3 linked regions of the Rubrivivax gelatinosus IL144 genome follow. The protein of the gene in region 3 interacts with the protein of the main gene of each other region in a pairwise test. Links are inferred from orthologs where the notes say so. Each region holds a gene or a part of one and is shown on either strand. Other genes may lie near its edges. The genes, in order: rlmN, zapD and ftsZ.

Region 1 (3,005 bases), 1.9 Mb from region 3 along the record:
ACAAGCGCGCGATCCAGCAGGAACGCCAGCGCCGCCGCGAGATCCCCGAGGACGGCCCGATCCCGAATCCGCTGCAGCAGACCTACGACAAGCGTGGCCTGCAGCGCGACCGGCCGGTGCGTGACCTCGGCGAGGACGGCCCGATCCCCAACCCGCTGCAGCAGACCTACGACAAGCGCTTCGTGCAGAAGCCCAAGCCGCTGGCCGGCGGCCGTGGCGCGCGCGGCCCGAAGAAGGGTGGCGCGGGCGGCCAGCCCGACCCGATGCAGACCTCGGTCGGCTACATCGGCGGCGACGCCTTCCTGCGCAAGGCCAACGGCGGCGGTGGCCGCGGCGGTCCGCGTGGCGGCCGGGGTGGTGGTGGCGGCGGCGGCGGTGGTCGCCGCGGCGGGCGCTGAACGCGTCTTTCCGTCATGGCCGCGCCGATCCGGCGCGGTAGAATCGAAAGCTTTGCCAAGTCCTTGATTGAAGGAGATATTTCAAGATGGCCATCGAACGCACCCTCTCGATCATCAAGCCTGACGCCGTCGCCAAGAACGTCATCGGCCAGATCTACGCCCGCTTCGAAGGCGCCGGCCTGAAGATCGCCGCCGCGAAGATGCAGCACCTGTCGCGTGCCGAGGCCGAAGCCTTCTACGCCGTGCACAAGGCGCGCCCGTTCTTCAACGACCTCGTGAGCTTCATGATCTCGGGCCCGGTGATGATCCAGGTGCTCGAAGGCGAAGGCGCGATCGCCAAGAACCGCGAGCTGATGGGCGCCACCGACCCGAAGAAGGCCGAGAAGGGCACGATCCGTGCCGACTTCGCCGACAGCATCGACGCCAACGCCGTGCACGGCTCCGACGCCCCGGAAACGGCGGCCGTCGAGGTCGCGTTCTTCTTCCCCGGCATGAGCGTCTACAGCCGCTGAGTCGACGATGGCCGTCAATCTTCTCGACTTCGACCTCGAGGGGCTGGCGGCCTTCTGCGACAGCCTGGGCGAGAAGCGCTTCCGCGCCGTCCAGCTGTTCCGCTGGATCCACCAGAAAGGCGAGTCGGACTTCGACAAGATGTCCGATCTCGCCAAGTCGCTGCGCGGCAAGCTCGCCGGCGCGGCGGTGGTCGAGTCGCTGCCCGTCATCAGCGAGCACGTCTCGGCCGACGGCACGACGAAGTGGCTGTTCGACGTCGGCGGCGGCAACGCCGTCGAGACCGTCTACATCCCTGAAGACGACCGCGGCACGCTGTGCGTGTCCTCGCAGGCCGGCTGCGCCGTCGGCTGCCGTTTCTGCTCGACCGGGCACCAGGGCTTCAGCCGCAACCTGAGCACCGGCGAGATCATCGCCCAGCTGCGCTACGCCGAGCACCGCCTGCGCGGGCCGGACGGCCAGCGCGTCATCGACAACGTCGTGATGATGGGCATGGGCGAGCCGCTGCAGAACTACACGGCCGTCGTGCCGGCGCTGCGCGTGATGCTCGACGACCACGGCTACGGCCTGTCGCGCCGCCGCGTGACGGTCTCGACCTCGGGCATGGTGGCGATGATCGACCGCCTGCGCGAGGACTGCCCGGTGGCGCTGGCCGTCTCGCTGCACGCGCCCAACGACGCGCTGCGCGACGCGCTGGTGCCGATCAACCGCAAGGACGGCATCGAGGCGCTGCTCGACGCCTGCCTGCGTTATGTCGAAGCAGCGCCGCGCGACTTCATCACCTTCGAGTACTGCATGCTCGACGGCGTCAACGACGCCCCCGAGCAGGCGCTGGAACTCGTGCACCTTGTCCGCCGCCGCCGCGTGCCGTGCAAGTTCAACCTGATCCCGTTCAACCCGTTCCCCGAGTCGGGGCTCAAGCGCTCGCCGCGCGAACGCGTGACGGCCTTCGCCAAGGTGCTGCAGGACGCCGGCATCGTGACGACGATCCGCAAGGTGCGCGGCGACGACATCGACGCGGCCTGCGGCCAGCTCGCCGGCGAGGTGCAGGACCGCACCCGGGCACGCGAACGCCTGCTGGAGCGCCGCCGCACGATCCCGATCGCCGCCGCGGAGGACCCGCGGTGACGCGTCGCCTGCTGGCCCTGCTGGCCGCGGCGGCCTGCGCCGCATCGCTGCTGGCGGGCTGCGTCAGCGAACCGCCGGCCAACGGCTCGGCCCGCGAGACGCGGCCGAGCAACGACCCCGCCGACGTCGAACGCCGCGCCAAGGTGCGGCTGGAGCTGGCGTCGGCGTACTTTGCCCGCGGCCAGTCGGAGACCGCGCTCGACGAGGTCAAACAGGCGCTGGCCGCGCGCCCCGACATGCCCGAAGCGCTCGGCCTGCGCGGCCTGATCTACGCCGCGCTGGGCGAGACGCGCCTGGCCGATGACAGCTTCCAGCGCGCGCTGTCGCTGGCGCCGCGCGACGGCGACCTGCGCCACAACTACGGCTGGTTCCTCTGCCAGCAGGGCCGCTACGGCGACGCCGACCGCGAGTTCGAGACCACGCTGGCGCTGCCGCAGTACCGCGGCAGCGCGCGCACGCTGCTCGCCAAGGGTGTCTGCGACGCGCGCGAAGGCCGCTGGGCCGATGCCGAAGCGGCGCTTTACCGCAGCTTCCAGCTCGAACCGGCCAACCCGGCGACGTCCTACAACCTCGCCGACGCGCTGTATCACCGCGGTTCGTTCGAACGTGCCCGCTTCTACGTCCAGCGCGTCAACGCGGTGAGCGAGCAATCCAGTGCGGCCACCTTGTGGCTGGCCGCACGCATCGAGCGCCGGCTGGGCAACCAGGCTGGCGCCTACGAGTTCGGCCGCCAGCTGCGCGACCGTTTCCCCCAATCGCCCGAGGCTGCCCAGTTCGAGCAAGGCCGGTTCGATGACTGATTCCGTGACGCCCCCGCCCGCGGGCACGACGGCCGGCGCGCTGCTGCGCGCGGCACGCGAGAAGCAGGGCCTGCACATCGCGGCGCTGGCCGCCGCCATCAAGGTCCCGGTGGCCAAGCTGGAGGCGCTGGAAGCCGACCGCCACGACGAGCTGCTGGACCCGGCGTTC
Region 2 (3,029 bases), 3.6 Mb from region 3 along the record:
CTGGGACACGACGGTGCTGCCCGACGGCCTGACGCTGCCGCTGCTGTGGGCCGGGCTGGCCGCCACCGCGCTCGGCTGGCTGCCGGGGCAGACGCTGGGCGAGGCGATCGCCGGCGCCGCCGTCGGCTACCTCTCGCTGTGGTCGGTCTATTGGCTGTTCAAGCTCGCCACCGGCAAGGAAGGCATGGGCTACGGCGACTTCAAGCTGCTGGCCGCGCTCGGCGCCTGGCTGGGCTGGCAGGCCATCGTGCCGATCGTGCTGATGGCCTCGGTCATCGGCGCCGTCGTCGGCCTGGGCATGAAGGCCACCGGCTCGCTGCGCGAAGGCCGCTTCGTGCCTTTCGGGCCCTTCCTGGCCGGCGGCGGCCTCGTCGTGCTGCTGGCCGGCCGCGAGACCGTGCTCTCGTGGATCGGCTGGGCCTGACGCCCCGGCCGCGCCGCTTCGGCCTGACCGGCGGCATCGGCAGCGGCAAGAGCACCGTCGCGACGCTGCTGGCCGGGCTCGGCGCCGTCATCGTCGACACCGACGCCATCGCGCGCGAACTCACCGCCCCTGGCGGCGCCGCGCTGCCGGCGCTGGCCGCGGCTTTCGGGCCGGAGATCGTCGGCAGCGACGGCGCGATGGACCGCGAACGCATGCGCGCCATCGCCTTCGCCGACCCCGGCGCAAAACGCCGGCTCGAGGCCGTGCTGCACCCGATGATCGGCGCCGAGGCGCTGGCGCGCGCCGCGGCCGCCGGCGAGGCGCCGGTCGTCTTCGACGTGCCGCTGCTCGCCGAATCGGCGCACTGGCGCGCGCGCTGCGACCGCATCCTCGTCGTCGACTGTCGCGAGGAGACCCAGGTCGAGCGCGTGAAACGCCGCTCGGGCTGGAGCGAAGAGGCCGTTCGCCGCGTCATCGCCCAGCAAGCGGCACGCGCCGCGCGCCGGCGCATCGCCGACGCGGTGATCTTCAATGACGGGATGGCGCTCGGGGAACTGGCCGCCGAAGTCCGGGCGCTGTGGGCGCTGTGGAACAATGGGCCGCACTGAGCATTCCCTCCACGAAGAGCGCCCCCTTTGGTCCTGTACGAGTACCCGTTCAACGAGGGCATCCGCACGATGCTGCGGCTCGAGCACCTGTTCGACCGGCTCGGGCAGCTCGTCGCGCGCGACGCGCCGGTGGACCACCACTTCGCGCTGGCGACGATCTTCGAGATCATGGACGTCGCCTCGCGCGCCGACCTCAAGAGCGACCTGCTCAAGGAGCTGGAGCGCCACCGCGCCCAGCTGCAGTCCTACCGCGGCAACCCGCACATCTCCGAAGCCGCGCTCGACCAGATCGTCGGCCGCATCGACCACGCTTTCGACGGCCTGAACCAGCTGCAGGGCAAGGCCGGCCAGGCGCTGCAGAGCAACGACTGGCTGATGGGCATCCGCAGCCGCATCGGCATCCCGGGCGGCACCTGCGAGTTCGACCTGCCCTCGTACTACGCCTGGCAGCAGCTCGACCCGGCCAAGCGCCGCGCCGACCTGATGGGCTGGATCGCGACGCTGTCGCCGCTGGCCGAGGCGCTGCAGGTGCTGCTGGGCCTGCTGCGCGACAGCGGCGCGCCGCAGCGTGTCGTCGCCGCCGGCGGCCAGTACCAGCAGAGCCTGCCGGCCGGCCGCACCTACCAGCTGATGCGCGTGCGCCTGGACGGCGCCGACGGCCTGGTGCCCGAGATGACCGGCCACCGGCTGATGGTCGGCGTGCGCCTGATGCGCCCCGACGCCGACGGCCGGCTGCGCCTGGCCGCCGAGGACCGCGACTTCGAGCTCACGCTCTGCGCCTGACCCGTTTCCCGTTCGTTTTCGCCGTGACCGCTCCCCGCCTCGTCCCCTGCCCCGCCTGCAAGAAGCCGACGCCGTACGCGCCGGAGAACCGCTGGCGCCCGTTCTGCAGCGAACGCTGCCGCAGCATCGACCTGGGCGCCTGGGCCAGCGAGAGCTACCGCGTCGCCGCCGAGGCGCCGCCCGACGCCGGCGAAGACACGCCGGCCACGCCGCCGGCCCACTGAGGCGGGACGGGCGAGGCCGGAAGGCCTCGCTCGCCAGACACAGGCCCGAGCTGAGGCCCGCGCTGTCGGTTTTGTCGCGAAGAGCACAGCCGACCGACGCCCGACACCCTCCGCAAGTCCTTGATCCGTAAGGGATCGGGGCATGGCACGGCTCTCGCAGTGCGCGCTCGTCCTCAACCGACGGGCCCGCCATGAGCCACACAGCCTTCATCTCGATCGGTGACCTGCGCCGCGGTCGGCCCGCCCTCGGCGACGCCGCGCCCGCCGGCGCTGGCGGCTGCAGCAGCAGCGGCGGCGCCGGCAAGTCCAGCTGCGGCTCCTCGGCCGGCCCCGAGGACATGCCGGCCGAGATCTGGGACAAGGTCAAGAACCATCCCTGCTACTCCGAGGAAGCGCACCACCACTTCGCGCGCATGCACGTCGCGGTCGCCCCGGCCTGCAACATCCAGTGCCACTACTGCAACCGCAAGTACGACTGCAGCAACGAGAGCCGCCCGGGCGTCGTCAGCCAGAAGCTGACGCCCGAGCAGGCGGTGAAGAAGGTGCTGGCGGTGGCCAGCGCGATCCCGCAGATGACGGTGCTGGGCATCGCCGGCCCCGGCGACTCGCTGGCCAACCCGAAGAAGACCTTCGAGACCATGCGCCTGCTGCAGCAGCACGCGCCGGACATCAAGCTCTGCCTGTCGACCAACGGCCTGGCGCTGCCCGACTGGGTCGACGAGATCGTCAAGTACAACGTCGACCACGTCACGATCACGATCAACATGGTCGACCCGGCCGTGGGCGAGAAGATCTACCCCTGGATCTTCCACGACCACCGCCGCATCACCGGCCTGGAAGCGGCGCGCATCCTGCACGAGCGCCAGATGCTCGGCCTGGAGATGCTCACCGCGCGCGGCGTGCTCACCAAGATCAACTCGGTGCTGATCCCGGGCGTCAACGACGAGCACCTGATCGAGGTGAACCGGGCGGTCAAGGCGCGTGGCGCCT
Region 3 (3,139 bases):
GCGGCGCGGCGACCTGGCGCGGGCGGTGGAGCACGGCCGCGAGGCCGACCGGCTGGCCACCGAGATCGAGCTGACCGCGACGCTGGCCTGGTGGAACCGGGCGTCGCTGGGCTTTTTTCTGGGCGGGCTGGGACGCTATGCCGAGGCGCTGCAGCTGCTGGAGGCGGCCGCCGGGGCGCTGGCGACGAGCCCGCTGCAGCAGAACCTGGCGCTCGGCCTGCTGGCGCGCGTCTGGCTGACGCTGGGCCAGGGCGCACGCGCCCACCGCTGCGTGCAGGGCCTGAGCGAGGCGCCGCCCGGGGCCTTGCGCACCGCCCAGCTCGTGCTGCGCGCCGCGGTCGCCGCGGCCACCGGACAGCCGGCGGCGCCGCTGTGGCAGGAGGCCGCCGCGACCGGCGTCGCCGAGGACCCCCACCGCATCCAGGCCGAAGTCGAGCTGGCCTGCGAAGCCGGGCGCCTGGACCTGCTGCACGAGCTGGAGCGCCGCGCCGACGCGGCGGCGCTGTTCCCGCAGGCCGCGGAGGTGGCGACACGCACGCTGGCGCTGCTGGCCGACCGGCAGGCCGCGGCGGCCGCGGCGGCGGCCGAGCACCGCACGCTGCAGGCGCGTTCTGCCCACTACTACCTGCCGGCGCTGCTGCTGCGCTGCGCCGAGGCCTACGAACGCGGCGGCCGCGGCGACGCCGCGCAGCGCTGCCTGGCGACGGCGCTGGACTGGGTGCACCGCGACGCGCTGCCGCAGGTGCCGGCGCCTTTCGTCGAAGGTTTCCTGCACCGCCAGCCGGTCAACGTCGCGCTGCGCGCCGCGGCGGCACGGCGGGCGCTGCCCGTCACGCGCGGCTAGGCTGGCGCACAAACGACGAAGGGGCGGCCCTGGGGGCCGCCCCTTCCCGTCTGGTCAACCGTGACTGCGCCGGATCTCAGTCAGCCTGCTTGCGCAGGAAGGCCGGGATCTCGATCTCGTCCATGCCGTTGCTGGCCAGCGCGTCGACCTTGGCCGCGGCCTGGCTGCGGCCGCTGCGCCAGACGCTGGGCGTGTTCAGCCCGGCGTAGTCGTGCGCCGGCGCCGGGGCCGCCGCGCCGACGGCGGCCTGGGTCAGGATCGGCAGGTTGTCGGTGCCGGTGCGCAGCACGGGCTGCGCGACAGGCGCCTGCTGCACGACGGCCAGCGGCGGCGCCGGGCGGGTTTCCTGGCGGCGCGCCGAGTTCAGGCCGGTGGCGATGACGGTGACGCGCAGCTGGTCGCCCAGGCTCTCGTCGTAGGCCGTGCCGTAGATGACGTGGGCGTCGTCGGCGGCGTAGCGGCGGATGGTGTTCATCGCGTTGCGGCTCTCGGCGAGCTTGAAGGTCGCCTTGCTCGCGGCGATCAGCACCAGCACGCCGCGCGCGCCCGACAGGTCGATGCCTTCGAGCAGCGGGCAGGCGACGGCGGCGTCAGCGGCCTTGGTCGCGCGGTCCGGGCCGCTGGCCGTGGCCGTGCCCATCATCGCCTTGCCGGGCTCGCTCATCACCGTCTTCACGTCCTCGAAGTCGACGTTGACGAGACCGGGGATGTGGATGATGTCGCTGATGCCGCCGACGGCGTTCTTCAGCACGTCGTTGGCGTGCGCGAAGGCCTGGTCCTGCGTCACGTCCTCGCCCATCACGTCGAGCAGCTTCTCGTTGAGCACGACGATCAGGCTGTCGACGTTGGCTTCGAGCTCGCTGACGCCGTCGTCGGCCTGCTTGCCGCGGCGCTTGCCTTCGAACTCGAAGGGCTTGGTGACGACACCCACCGTCAGGATGCCCATCTCCTTGGCGACGCGGGCGATGACCGGCGCCGCGCCGGTGCCGGTGCCGCCGCCCATGCCGGCGGTGATGAACAGCATGTGCGCGCCGGTGATCGATTCGCGGATGCGGTCGACGGCCTCCTCGGCGGCCGAGCGGCCGACCTCGGGCTTGGCGCCGGCGCCCAGGCCGCTGGTGCCCAGTTGCACCAGGGTGGCCGCGCCGCTGCGGTGCAGGGCCTGCGAATCGGTGTTGGCGCAGATGAAGTCCACGCCCTGCACGCCCTGGGCGATCATGTGTTCGACGGCATTGCCGCCGCCGCCCCCGACGCCGATCACCTTGATCTGCGTGCCTTGGTCGAATTCCTCGATCATTTCGATGGGCATGTGGAGCCTCCTAATGAATGCAGTTGCCAGACGGTTGACTTGACGGAATGAAACGGGACCTCGTCACGGGTCCTTCTCAGAAATTGCCCAGGAACCAGTCCTTGGCGCGGCCGAGCAGCGTCGTCACCGACCCCGCCTGGGCCGCGGCCTTGTGACCGCGTTGCCGTGCCAGACGCGCCTCCTCGAGCAGCCCCATGACGGTGGCCGACCGCGGATTCGCGACCATGTCGCCGAGCGCGGCGTGGTACGTGGGCAGACCACGCCGCACCGGCTTCAGAAAGATGTCCTCGCCGAGCTCGATCATCCCGGGCATCACCGACGAGCCGCCGGTGATGACGATCCCCGAGGACAGCAGCTCCTCGTAGCCGCTCTCGCGGATGACCTGGTGCACGAGGGTGAAGATCTCCTCGACGCGCGGCTCGATGACGCCGGCCAGCGCCTGCTTGCTCAGCATGCGCGGCGCACGGTCGCCCAGCCCCGGCACCTCGACCTGGTCGGCCGGGTCGGCCAGCAGCTGCTTGGCCACGCCGTGCTCGACCTTGATCTCCTCGGCGTCCTTGGTCGGCGTGCGCAGCGCCATCGCGATGTCGCTGGTGATCAGGTCGCCGGCGATCGGGATCACCGCGGTGTGGCGCACGCTGCCGTCGGTGTAGATCTGCACGTCGGTGGTGCCGGCGCCGATGTCGACGACGGCCACGCCCAGCGACTTCTCGTCGTCGGTCAGCACCGCGGCGGCGCTGGCGCTGGGGTTGAGCACCAGGCGCTCGACTTCCAGGCCGCAGCGGCGCACGCACTTCAGGATGTTCTCGGCCGCGCTCTGGGCACCGGTCACGATGTGGACCTTGACCTCCAGCCGCGAGCCGCTCATTCCGATCGGCTCCTTGACCTCGTGGCCGTCGATCACGAACTCCTGCGGCTCGACGAGCAGCAGGCGCTGGTCGTTGGGGATGTTGATCGCCTTGGCGGTCTCGACGACGCGCGCCACG

Evidence for each region.
Region 1: the proteins of ftsZ (region 3) and rlmN interact in binary tests that used the Escherichia coli proteins (3 or more experiments, as listed by UniProt). The link is inferred for Rubrivivax gelatinosus IL144 from one-to-one orthologs.
Region 2: the proteins of ftsZ (region 3) and zapD interact in binary tests that used the Escherichia coli proteins (3 or more experiments, as listed by UniProt). The link is inferred for Rubrivivax gelatinosus IL144 from one-to-one orthologs.

What each region holds. Positions count from the first base shown.
Region 1 is NC_017075.1:2,921,188-2,924,192, reverse strand. Bases 122-2,976 are described here. They hold rlmN (23S rRNA (adenine(2503)-C(2))-methyltransferase RlmN), read left to right. Parts: upstream 122-917; coding sequence 918-2,036; downstream 2,037-2,976. Other genes in these bases: RGE_RS13410 (helix-turn-helix domain-containing protein), read left to right, coding at 2,841-2,976; pilW (type IV pilus biogenesis/stability protein PilW), read left to right, coding at 2,033-2,836; ndk (nucleoside-diphosphate kinase), read left to right, coding at 485-910; RGE_RS13430 (pseudouridine synthase), read left to right, coding at 122-398. In the rest of the region: more of RGE_RS13430, read left to right, coding at 1-121; more of RGE_RS13410, read left to right, coding at 2,977-3,005.
Region 2 is NC_017075.1:4,573,652-4,576,680, forward strand. What follows is about bases 59-2,937. They hold zapD (cell division protein ZapD), read left to right. Parts: upstream 59-1,059; coding sequence 1,060-1,815; downstream 1,816-2,937. Other genes in these bases: RGE_RS20790 (prepilin peptidase), read left to right, coding at 59-424; coaE (dephospho-CoA kinase), read left to right, coding at 406-1,032; RGE_RS20805 (DNA gyrase inhibitor YacG), read left to right, coding at 1,839-2,039; nifB (nitrogenase cofactor biosynthesis protein NifB), read left to right, coding at 2,231-2,937. Outside these bases: more of RGE_RS20790, read left to right, coding at 1-58; more of nifB, read left to right, coding at 2,938-3,029. UniProt on the Escherichia coli protein: Cell division factor that enhances FtsZ-ring assembly. Directly interacts with FtsZ and promotes bundling of FtsZ protofilaments, with a reduction in FtsZ GTPase activity.
Region 3 is NC_017075.1:997,003-1,000,141, reverse strand. Bases 38-3,026 are described here. They hold ftsZ (cell division protein FtsZ), read right to left. Parts: upstream 2,154-3,026; coding sequence 921-2,153; downstream 38-920. Other genes in these bases: ftsA (cell division protein FtsA), read right to left, coding at 2,230-3,026; RGE_RS04715 (AAA family ATPase), read left to right, coding at 38-844. Also shown: more of RGE_RS04715, read left to right, coding at 1-37; more of ftsA, read right to left, coding at 3,027-3,139. UniProt on the Escherichia coli protein: Essential cell division protein that forms a contractile ring structure (Z ring) at the future cell division site. The regulation of the ring assembly controls the timing and the location of cell division.